DNA from 4 places in the Arthrobacter alpinus genome. Region 1 is predicted to be linked to each of the others. Evidence: riboswitches for the same ligand, from Rfam matches in the RefSeq annotation. Region 1 holds a riboswitch; each other region holds the start of a gene.
The links. A riboswitch is a leader RNA that binds a small molecule or an ion and turns the genes downstream of it on or off. The one in region 1 is predicted to bind thiamine pyrophosphate.
Positions count from the first base shown of each region.

Region 2: it holds a riboswitch for thiamine pyrophosphate, as region 1 does, so the genes downstream of both, AOC05_RS08000 (bifunctional hydroxymethylpyrimidine kinase/phosphomethylpyrimidine kinase) here and AOC05_RS12180 (3-oxoacyl-ACP reductase) in region 1, are expected to answer to the same signal.
Region 3: it holds a riboswitch for thiamine pyrophosphate, as region 1 does, so the genes downstream of both, thiO (glycine oxidase ThiO) here and AOC05_RS12180 (3-oxoacyl-ACP reductase) in region 1, are expected to answer to the same signal.
Region 4: it holds a riboswitch for thiamine pyrophosphate, as region 1 does, so the genes downstream of both, AOC05_RS14540 (ECF transporter S component) here and AOC05_RS12180 (3-oxoacyl-ACP reductase) in region 1, are expected to answer to the same signal.

Region 1 covers NZ_CP012677.1:2,700,805-2,702,994, reverse strand. The annotation lists gene AOC05_RS12185 (ATP-binding protein) at 1-886, shown strand, start outside; TPP riboswitch at 936-1,029, shown strand; gene AOC05_RS12180 (3-oxoacyl-ACP reductase) at 1,096-1,860, shown strand; gene AOC05_RS19475 (hypothetical protein) at 1,997-2,158, shown strand.
Region 2 covers NZ_CP012677.1:1,798,833-1,801,022, forward strand. The annotation lists gene AOC05_RS08000 (bifunctional hydroxymethylpyrimidine kinase/phosphomethylpyrimidine kinase) at 1-916, opposite strand, end outside; TPP riboswitch at 907-1,005, opposite strand; gene AOC05_RS08005 (Rne/Rng family ribonuclease) at 1,116-2,190, opposite strand, start outside.
Region 3 covers NZ_CP012677.1:2,587,638-2,589,827, forward strand. The annotation lists gene thiO (glycine oxidase ThiO) at 1-1,027, opposite strand, end outside; TPP riboswitch at 1,022-1,145, opposite strand; gene thiE (thiamine phosphate synthase) at 1,160-1,864, shown strand; gene AOC05_RS11645 (DinB family protein) at 1,888-2,190, opposite strand, start outside.
Region 4 covers NZ_CP012677.1:3,204,740-3,206,929, reverse strand. The annotation lists gene AOC05_RS14555 (monovalent cation/H+ antiporter complex subunit F) at 1-115, shown strand, start outside; gene mnhG (monovalent cation/H(+) antiporter subunit G) at 112-483, shown strand; gene AOC05_RS14545 (DUF4235 domain-containing protein) at 493-753, opposite strand; TPP riboswitch at 899-1,017, shown strand; gene AOC05_RS14540 (ECF transporter S component) at 1,067-1,693, shown strand; gene AOC05_RS14535 (ABC transporter ATP-binding protein) at 1,697-2,190, shown strand, end outside.

The DNA.
Region 1 (2,190 bases):
CCCCGTCCAGCGCGCCGAGCTGGGCGCCTTGGACGAACTGGGCGGACGGTTGCTTCCGCGCGACCTCTGGGACCGGGTGGCAGGTATGACCGCCGAGAAGGAATTGCTGGAACGGCGTCTGGTGCTGCCCCTGGCAGAGCCGGACCTGGCCGACGAATTCGGTGTGGTGCCCCCACGCGCTGTCGTGCTGTTTGGCCCGCCCGGCACCGGCAAGACCACCTTTGCCAAAGCCATGGCGTCCCGCCTGGAATGGCCGTTCGTGGAAGTCTTCCCCTCCCGGTTGGCGGGGGAGCCCGGCGGCCTGGCCGGGGCCCTGCGCCAAACCTTTCTGGACATCGCCGAACTCGAACATGCCGTGGTGTTCATTGACGAGGTTGAGGAGATCGCCTCGCAGCGTTCGGGGGAGCCGCCCTCGCCCATGCAGGGAGTAACTAACGAGCTTCTGAAGATCATTCCGGCATTCCGGGACCAGCCCGGCCGACTGTTGGTATGCGCCACGAACTTCATCCGCTCCCTGGATTCGGCCTTCCTGCGCCACGGCCGTTTTGACTACGTCATTCCCATCGGCCTGCCGGACGACGACGCCCGCACCGCCATGTGGCGCCGGTTTATTCCGGAGACGGTGGTGGAGGAGGTGGATGTGGCCGGGTTGGTCGCGGCCAGCTCCGGGTTCTCCCCGGCGGATATCGAATTTGCCGCCCGCAGCGCCTCGCAGCGGGCCCTGGAAAAGGCCGTGTACGACGACGTCAGCCACGCTCCCGCCGCCGGCCCCCGCGGCCCGGTGACAGCGGACTACCTGGAGACCATTGCCGACACCCGAGCCACCGTCAGCGATGCCGTGGCAGCGGACTTCTTGGAGGATATCGACGCCCTCGCGCGGACGTAACAAACGGGCACTGGGTGCTTCTGGATAAATGGGGTCGGCTAGACTCGCTGGCAGTGACACGGGGTGCCCTTGGCGGGCTGAGAAAGACACCCGTTGAACCTGATCTAGTTAGCACTAGCGAAGGGATGTCCTGCCGGTTTCTTGCGCGCCACCCATGTTAATGGCGCTTTGCCGTGCCCATCTTTTCGCCTAATCCAAGGTGGAGAACCATGCAGTTTCCAGAACAAGTAGTCCTCGTCACCGGTGCCGGCCGCGGACTGGGCGCCCACATCGCCCAGGCGTTCCTGGGCACCGGAGCCCGCGTGGTGGTCAACTACCGCAGCAGTGCAGACGCCGCCGAGGCGCTGGCCGCCAATGCCGGCCCCGGGCGGGCCCTGGCCGTACAGGCCGACGTCACCAACCCGGAGGACGTCGCAGCCCTGTTCGCGGCCGCGGAACGGCACTTTGGTGCTGCCATCACCACTGTGGTGAACAACGCCTTGGCCGACTTTTCCTTCAACGGTGACGCCCGCTCCACCGCCGGCACCATCGCCTGGGCCGACTTTGACGCCCAGTTCTCCGGAAGCGTGCGCGGTGCGCTGAACACCACTCAGGCGGCCCTGCCAGGCATGAAGGCCCACGGCTTTGGCCGAATCGTGAACATTGGCACCAACCTGTTCCAAAACCCCGTAGTGCCGTACCACGACTACACGGCGGCAAAGGCGGCACTGCTGTCCCTGACCCGCACACTCGCCGTGGACCTGGGGCCTGCGAACATCAGCGTGAACATGGTCTCCGGCGGCCTGCTGCGCACCACCGACGCCAGCGCAGCCACGCCCGAGGAGGTCTTTGACTACATCGCCGCGGCAACGCCGCTTCGCCGGGTCACCACGCCGGCCGAACTCGCCGACACCGTGCTGTTCTTCGCCTCGCCGTGGGCCCGGTCGGTGACGGGGCAGAACATCATGGTCGACGGCGGGCTGGTGATGAACTGATACCGGACTTCGCTTTGCGGCAACTACACCTGAACGTGCTCCTGCACGGCTGAGGCCACCACTGCGCCGCCTGGCGGATGCCTGGCTCCCCGATCGCGGAGCTTGGCGACATCGGCTACTACGAGCAGCTGGGACCTTGAGGGACCCGTGCCAGCCCTGGCGCCGGCGTCGGACTTCACAGGGCAGTTATTTCACGACCCTGCGCATCATCGAGACCGAGCAGCCCACGCTGTGCCAGCTTCTGGGCAGGCTCGCTGCCGGCGTCGAGCAGCCCACGGTGGTGGCCACCCCGGAGTAGGTGGCCGATGAAATGCAGCGCTGGTCTGAACA
Region 2 (2,190 bases), 900 kb from region 1:
CAAAGATGGCCGCCCGCTGCCCGGAAATCTCGGCCCACAGGCTGGCACTGAACTCGCCACCCTGAGGCGCCGCGGTCGCCCACAGCGCATGAAAGTGATTCAGTGGGCCCCTGCCCTGCCCAACATTTAGTTCGCCGGAGGCCTGTAACGCTTGCGTCAGCCAGGCCTTGGCCTTCCCCACGCTTGCGGACCATTCCCCGGTTTGCGCCTGCAACGTGGCCACGGCAGCCGAGAGCGTGCACCCTGTGCCATGTGTGTTGGCAGTGTCCACCCGTGCCGCGGTGAATTCAACCAGCGAACCGTCCGGGGCAATGAGCGCGTCCGGGCAAACATCCGAGGCAAGGTGCCCACCCTTGACCAACACCTGGACGTTCCTGGCCGCGGCCAATATTTTGCCTTGATGGAGGGCTTCCTCCCACGTGCGGGCTTCCGGCTCGCTCACCAACACTGCCAGCTCGGGCAGGTTGGGTGTGACCAGGTGTGTGTGGGCCAACAGCTCGAGGAGAGCCTCCCTAGCCTCTCCTGAAATCAGCGAATCCCCGCTGCTTGCCACCATGACCGGGTCAAGGACCACCACGGCAGGCCGGGTTTCCTCCAGCCAGTCCCCTACAGCCCTGATCACCTCCGCATTGGCCAGCATGCCGATCTTGACGCTGTCAATGGCGATGTCCTCGCTGAGTGCTTCCAACTGCTGCATGAGGAAGTCCACGGGTGGGATGTGAACGCTGCGCACACCCTGCGTGTTTTGCGCCGTCAACGCCGTGATTACGGTCATTGCGTACCCGCCATGGGCACTGATGGCCTTGATGTCCGCCTGGATGCCGGCGCCTCCGGAAGGGTCGGAGCCGGCAATGCTCAGCACTCGCGGATGGTCGGGACGGCCCTGGAAAGGTGTGGTTAAAGTGTCGTACGTCAAAAGGACATCCCTTCGCCGGTATTAACCGGGCAGGTTCAACGGGTCTTTTCTCAGCCGGACCGATTGTCTAGGCACCCCGTGTCGATCTCCACCCTAGCCTTCCGCCGCCCACTTAAAAAACCAGGTACCAGAAGCTGCCTTCCGTCAACTGAACCACGTTGCTGGAAAGGCGTTTCTGGTACCTGGTGCCGACGTTCGGCTAGAGTTCGGAGGCTGGAACCCCGACACCGAGCATGATGATGGGCGCCGCGTCCTTCTTGCTCGCCACGGCCGGCGTTGGTACGACGGCGGCGGCGCTGCTGTGCTGGGCCGGGCCATGCCCTGCTGTGGCACCGTCAGAGGTTTCCACTTTCATGTCTGCTCCGCCCTGGGCGCTTCTGGCGCTTCGGTTCCGGCGTCCACGCCGTGAGCGCTGGCGGTTATCCGCGTGGGCCTGATCAGGGGCTCCCCCATGGCTTTCCGACAGCTGGTCAAGGGCAACGGCGAGTTCGGCCAGCTGCTCGGCATGGTCTGTGTCGGTGGCGGTGTCGTGGTGGTGTCCGCGCGGCAGTTCAATGGCTTCCCCGGCAAGTGTCAACGTGGCGGTGTCAACGACGCTGGCTGTCAGGGGCTGCGCCGGGGCAGGCTCGGCGTCGTGGTGCGCCGCGGCCGCTGCTGCTGCAATGTTTGCTAGGGCCGCACGGGCCTCGGTTGCCTTGTGTGCCTTCTGCGCTTCAGCAGCCTCGTCAACGACAGGTACGTGAGGCACATGGGTCTGCTCCGCTTCGGTCGCCATGTCCTGCTCGCCGTCGTGGCCCGGCTGTGAACGGTTGCGGTTGCGCTTGCGTTCGCTTCGGGTGGAGCGGTTGGCCATGCGTTCGCCGTCACGGCCCTCACTTTTGACCACATGCGCCTGCTGCGCCACGTGCGCCTGGTGCGACTCAGCGGCAACAGTGTGGACGCGGCGGTGCTCAACAGGGATCTCATGGGTGACCATGCCGCGTCCGGCACAGGCCTCACACTGCTCACCAAAGACTTCCAGCAGGCCGGTGCCCATGCGCTTGCGCGTCATCTGGACCAGGCCAAGGCTGGTCACCTCGGCCACCTGGTGCTTGGTCCGGTCGCGGCCCAGGCACTCCACCATGCGGCGCAGCACCAGGTCGCGGTTGGATTCCAGGACCATGTCGATGAAGTCGATGACGATGATGCCGCCAATGTCGCGCAGGCGCAGCTGGCGGACCACTTCCTCGGCAGCTTCCAGGTTGTTCTTGGTGACGGTCTCTTCCAGGTTGCCA
Region 3 (2,190 bases), 110 kb from region 1:
GCAGCGGTGCGTTGTCGGGGGTACCCGGGCGGGCGCGGGCGGTGGTTTCCAGCAGTTCCAGTTCGGCGACTGCGGGCACCAGCACCTGGGCGTCGCGTAGCAGCTGGTGCACTCCCCCGGCACTGACACCGGCGGCGCCGTCCTCCCGGTTGCTGGCGCCAATGACCACGGTCCCGTCTGGTCGCGGGACAATGTAAACCGGCAGCCCCCGGACAAGTCCGCGCAGCGTGGCGGTGGTCAGCGGGCGCAGGTGCTCCGGGACGCGCAGCCTCAGGATGTCGCCGTAGACGGGGCGCAGCGGCAACACCAGCCCCGCCGGCAGCCCTCCCAGTGCAGGCGCCCCCAAACCGTTGGCGACGATGACTTCCCGCGCGTGGACTTGTGTTCCGTCCGCCAGTACGACGCCGGTCACCCGCGAGTGCGTGTTGCCCGCGTTTTCGTGGAGCAGGCCCACGGCTGCCTGGCCAATGGCGGCACCTGCGCTGTCACCGCGTGAACGGGCCACGGCAGCGAGCCGGGCGCGGATGGCTGCCGCCACGGCGCGCGGATCGACCTGGTGGTCCTGGGCAACACGGTACGCGCAAGAAAGGTGCGGGCCCAGCATCGGCTCCTGCGCGCGGGCTTCCTTGATGCTCAGCTGCTCCACGGCGAGCCCGTGCTTGTGCTGGACGTCGCGGAGGTCCGCCAAGGCGTCGCGGTCCGCAGCGTCCGCGCCCAGGACGAGGGTCGGCGTCGTACTGAATCCTGTCTCCGGCAGGCCCTGTGCTAGGAGCGGGGCGATGAAATCGTCCCAGCGCGCATTGGAGGCCAGTGTCAGCTCCAGGAGGTCCTCTTCCTGGTAGTGCAATTCGCTGACCGGGGCCAGCATCCCGGCGGCTGCGAAGGTGGCACCACTGGCCGGCGCCGGGTCGATGACGGTGACGTTGCGACCGGCCTGCTGGACTTCCCAGGCGATGCCCAGGCCGACGATGCCGCCGCCGATGACGGCCACGTCGGTGGCAATAATTTCCGGCACTGTGTGTGCCATTTGTGTCTCCTTCCCTACGCCGGTACGAGCCGGATCAGGTTCCACGCCCACTGGGCGTATTTCGGTCGGCGCATCAGGCGCCCTCTCAGCCAGCATGCCTGGCTCCCGCGGTACTGAACTAGTCTATGAGATATGAGCCGTTCCTTCCTCACCCATGACGCCACGCCCACCTTTTCTGCCCTGCCCGCCGCGTCGCCTGTGGCGTCCGCCGTGGCCGATGCCCGCCTATACCTGTGCACTGATGCCCGCGCGGGACGGGGCGACTTTGCCGATTTCCTCCGGGCCGCCTACGCCGGCGGCGTGGACATCATCCAGCTGCGGGACAAGTCGCTGGAGGCGGCACAGGAGCTTGAGCTGTTGGCCGTGTTGCGCTCCGTGGCGTCCGAATGTGGCAAACTCTGGGCCGTCAACGACAGGGCGGACCTTGCCGTTTTGTCAGGTGCCCCGGTGTTTCATGTGGGCCAGCAGGACCTGCCGCTGCCTGCCGCGCGGTCACTTGTAGGGCCCTCGGTGTCGCTGGGGCTTTCCTGCCACGACCCCGCCCAGGCGGCCGCGGCTGCTGCCGATCCGGACGCCGATTACTTCTGTGTAGGGCCGCTGTGGGCCACCCCTACCAAGCCGGGCCGGGCCGCCGTGGGGCTGTCCCTGGTGGAACACGCCGCCTCCTTGGACACGGCCAAGCCGTGGTTTGCCATTGGCGGGGTGGACCTTTCCAACGTTGATGCGGTGGTTGCCGCGGGCGCCTCGCGCATTGTGGTGGTGCGGGCCATCACCGAGGCTGCGGATCCGACGGCGGCTGCCGCGGCATTGCGCTCACGCCTGCCTGCGCTGGGGTAGTTTCCAGCACTGCCCGTTCGATCTCAGGAACCCGTGCGGGTCGCCGCCTCAAGTTCGGCACGGTACGCGGCCCACTCTTGTTGTGTGCGGCGGGAGACATTGGGGTCCAGCGGGCCGTTGCCGACGGCACCGTCGATCAATTCGCCAATGATGTCCGCGTGGCCTGCGTGACCGGCCGTTTCCACGCACATGTGCACCAGAATCTGGTGCACGGTCACCTGACGCCGTTCGGCCGGCCACCACGGCACCTGGCCGACGGCGTCGAGGGGAAGCAGCTCGATGGTCTCATCACTGTGCCGAGCGGAAAACTCGGCAAACTCAAGGGT
Region 4 (2,190 bases), 500 kb from region 1:
GGCACTGAACCGGCACGCCGACAACCTTGCACTGCTGGTGGTTCTTAGCGTGATCGGCTTCATCGGCTCGGTCACCGTGGCCAGGTTTGTGGCCCATAAGAAGGAGGACGCATGAGCGTTGATGGCCTGATCAATGTGCTGACGGCGATTTGCCTGCTGGGCGGGGCCCTGATGAGCCTGGCCGCGGCCATTGGCCTGATGCGGTTCCCTGACCTGATGAGCCGGATGCACGCCGCCACCAAGCCGCAGGTGCTGGGTTTGTTCTTGATGCTGGCGGCCGTGGGCCTGCAGATCCGGGCGTGGTCGCTGGTTCCGATCTTGCTGGTGGCGTGGCTGTTTCAGCTGCTCACGGTTCCTGTGTCGGCCCATATGGTGGGCCGTGCCGGGTACCGGACCAAGCACCGGCGCCCCGAACTGCTCAGCGCCGACGAGCTCAACGAGGTGGTTGAGGCCGTTCGCGAGGACACCCAACCCGGCAATTAGGGAACCGGACTAGACCTCTTCGGGGTGGCTGTTGAAGCGGGCGATGGCCTTTTGTGTGGTGCGCCCGGCAATGACCTGGATGATGGCCGCCACAGCAGAGGACACCAGTGCAAACGTCAGGGCCGAGCGGAGGCTGTTCTCCAGGTCACCGCCGTCCTTGGGCGGCTTGTTCCCGGTGCTTTTCTCCCAAACGGTATCTACGATCTTGCTGGCCGCAAATCCTGCGCCCAGGCTGATGCCGGTGCTCAGCAGTTTGAATACGATATTCATATATGTCTCCTTGAACCGTGGGTGGGACTAATCCGCCCCGCACTGCGTTGTTGAAGCTAGTTTAGTGTGCGCCCGCGGCTCGCCGTCATAACGGCGTCGTAAAGGGGCGCCCGCGCCGCCATGCGCGTAAGCTGATATGAGCAATTCAACACGACAGGGGAGCGTCTACCCGCTAATGGGTACTGGCGCTGAGAGTGCGGTTCGCCGCAGACCCTCGAACCTGCTCCGGTTAGTACCGGCGAAGGGAGTCGAGTTCTCTTCGGTTGCGCGGAAATACCGTAGCAGCTGCCCCTCCTGAAAAGGAGGAATCTTTATGAGCAAGTCAGCAGCGGGCAATCCCGCAAACCCCAAGGCAGCTGCCAAGAGTACGTGGCGCGTGGTGGACATTGTGGTGGCATCGGTTTTGGCCGTGGCCGTGGGTGTCATCTTTTGGCTGTGGTCCGCCGGCTACGGCCTGATCAGCGCCTTGACCGTCGCGTTTCCGCCCCTTGTGGCACTCTACGGCGGCGGCTGGCTCATAGCCGGCGTGCTGGGTGCCTTAGTGATCCGCAAACCGGGTGCCGCACTGTACTGCGAGCTGGTGGCGGCCACCGTGGAGGGCCTGCTGGGCACCCACTTTGGCTTCACCGTCCTGCTGTCGGGACTGGTTCAGGGCCTGGGCGCGGAAGCCATCTTTGCCCTGTTCCGGTACCGCAAATTCACGCTGCCGGTGGCCCTGCTTGCGGGCGCGCTATCAGGGGTGGCGCTCGGGCTCAACGACAGCCTGATCTCCAACGTGGCCTGGGCGTTCGAGTGGAAGGCCTTGTATGTGGTGCTGGCCGCCGTCTCAGGTGCCGTCATCGCCGGCCTTTTGTCCTGGCTGGCCGTGCGCGGACTGGCACGCACCGGTGCGCTGGCCAATCTACCCTCGCGCGGGGCCGCCGCCGAATCGGTGGTGTAGGCCGTGACTGCGCAAGGATCCGGTGCGCAAGGGCGCGGCGTTGCCCCGGCGCGGATCAGCGCCAAGGGGTGGGGGTGGCAGCATTCGGGGCGCGCCGCCAAGGCAATCCATGACCTTGACCTGGAGATAGCACCCGGGGAACGAGTGCTGTTGCTGGGTCCCTCCGGAGCCGGAAAGTCCACGCTTCTGCACGCCCTTGCCGGCGTCTTGGGCGTCGATGAGGACGCCGACGAGTTTGGCACCCTGCTCATTGATGGGGCGCCGGTGGCGCAGGCCCGCGGTCGGACCGGGCTCATGCAACAGGATCCGGATGCGCAGGTGGTGCTGTCCCGCGTAGGCGACGACGTGGCCTTCGGTGCGGAGAACCTGTCCGTGCCTCGGGAGGAAATCTGGCGCCGGGTCCCTGCCGCGCTGGAGGCAGTGGGCTTGGCGCTGCCGCTGGATCACCCCACATCGGCGCTTTCGGGCGGACAAAAGCAACGCTTGGGCCTGGCGGG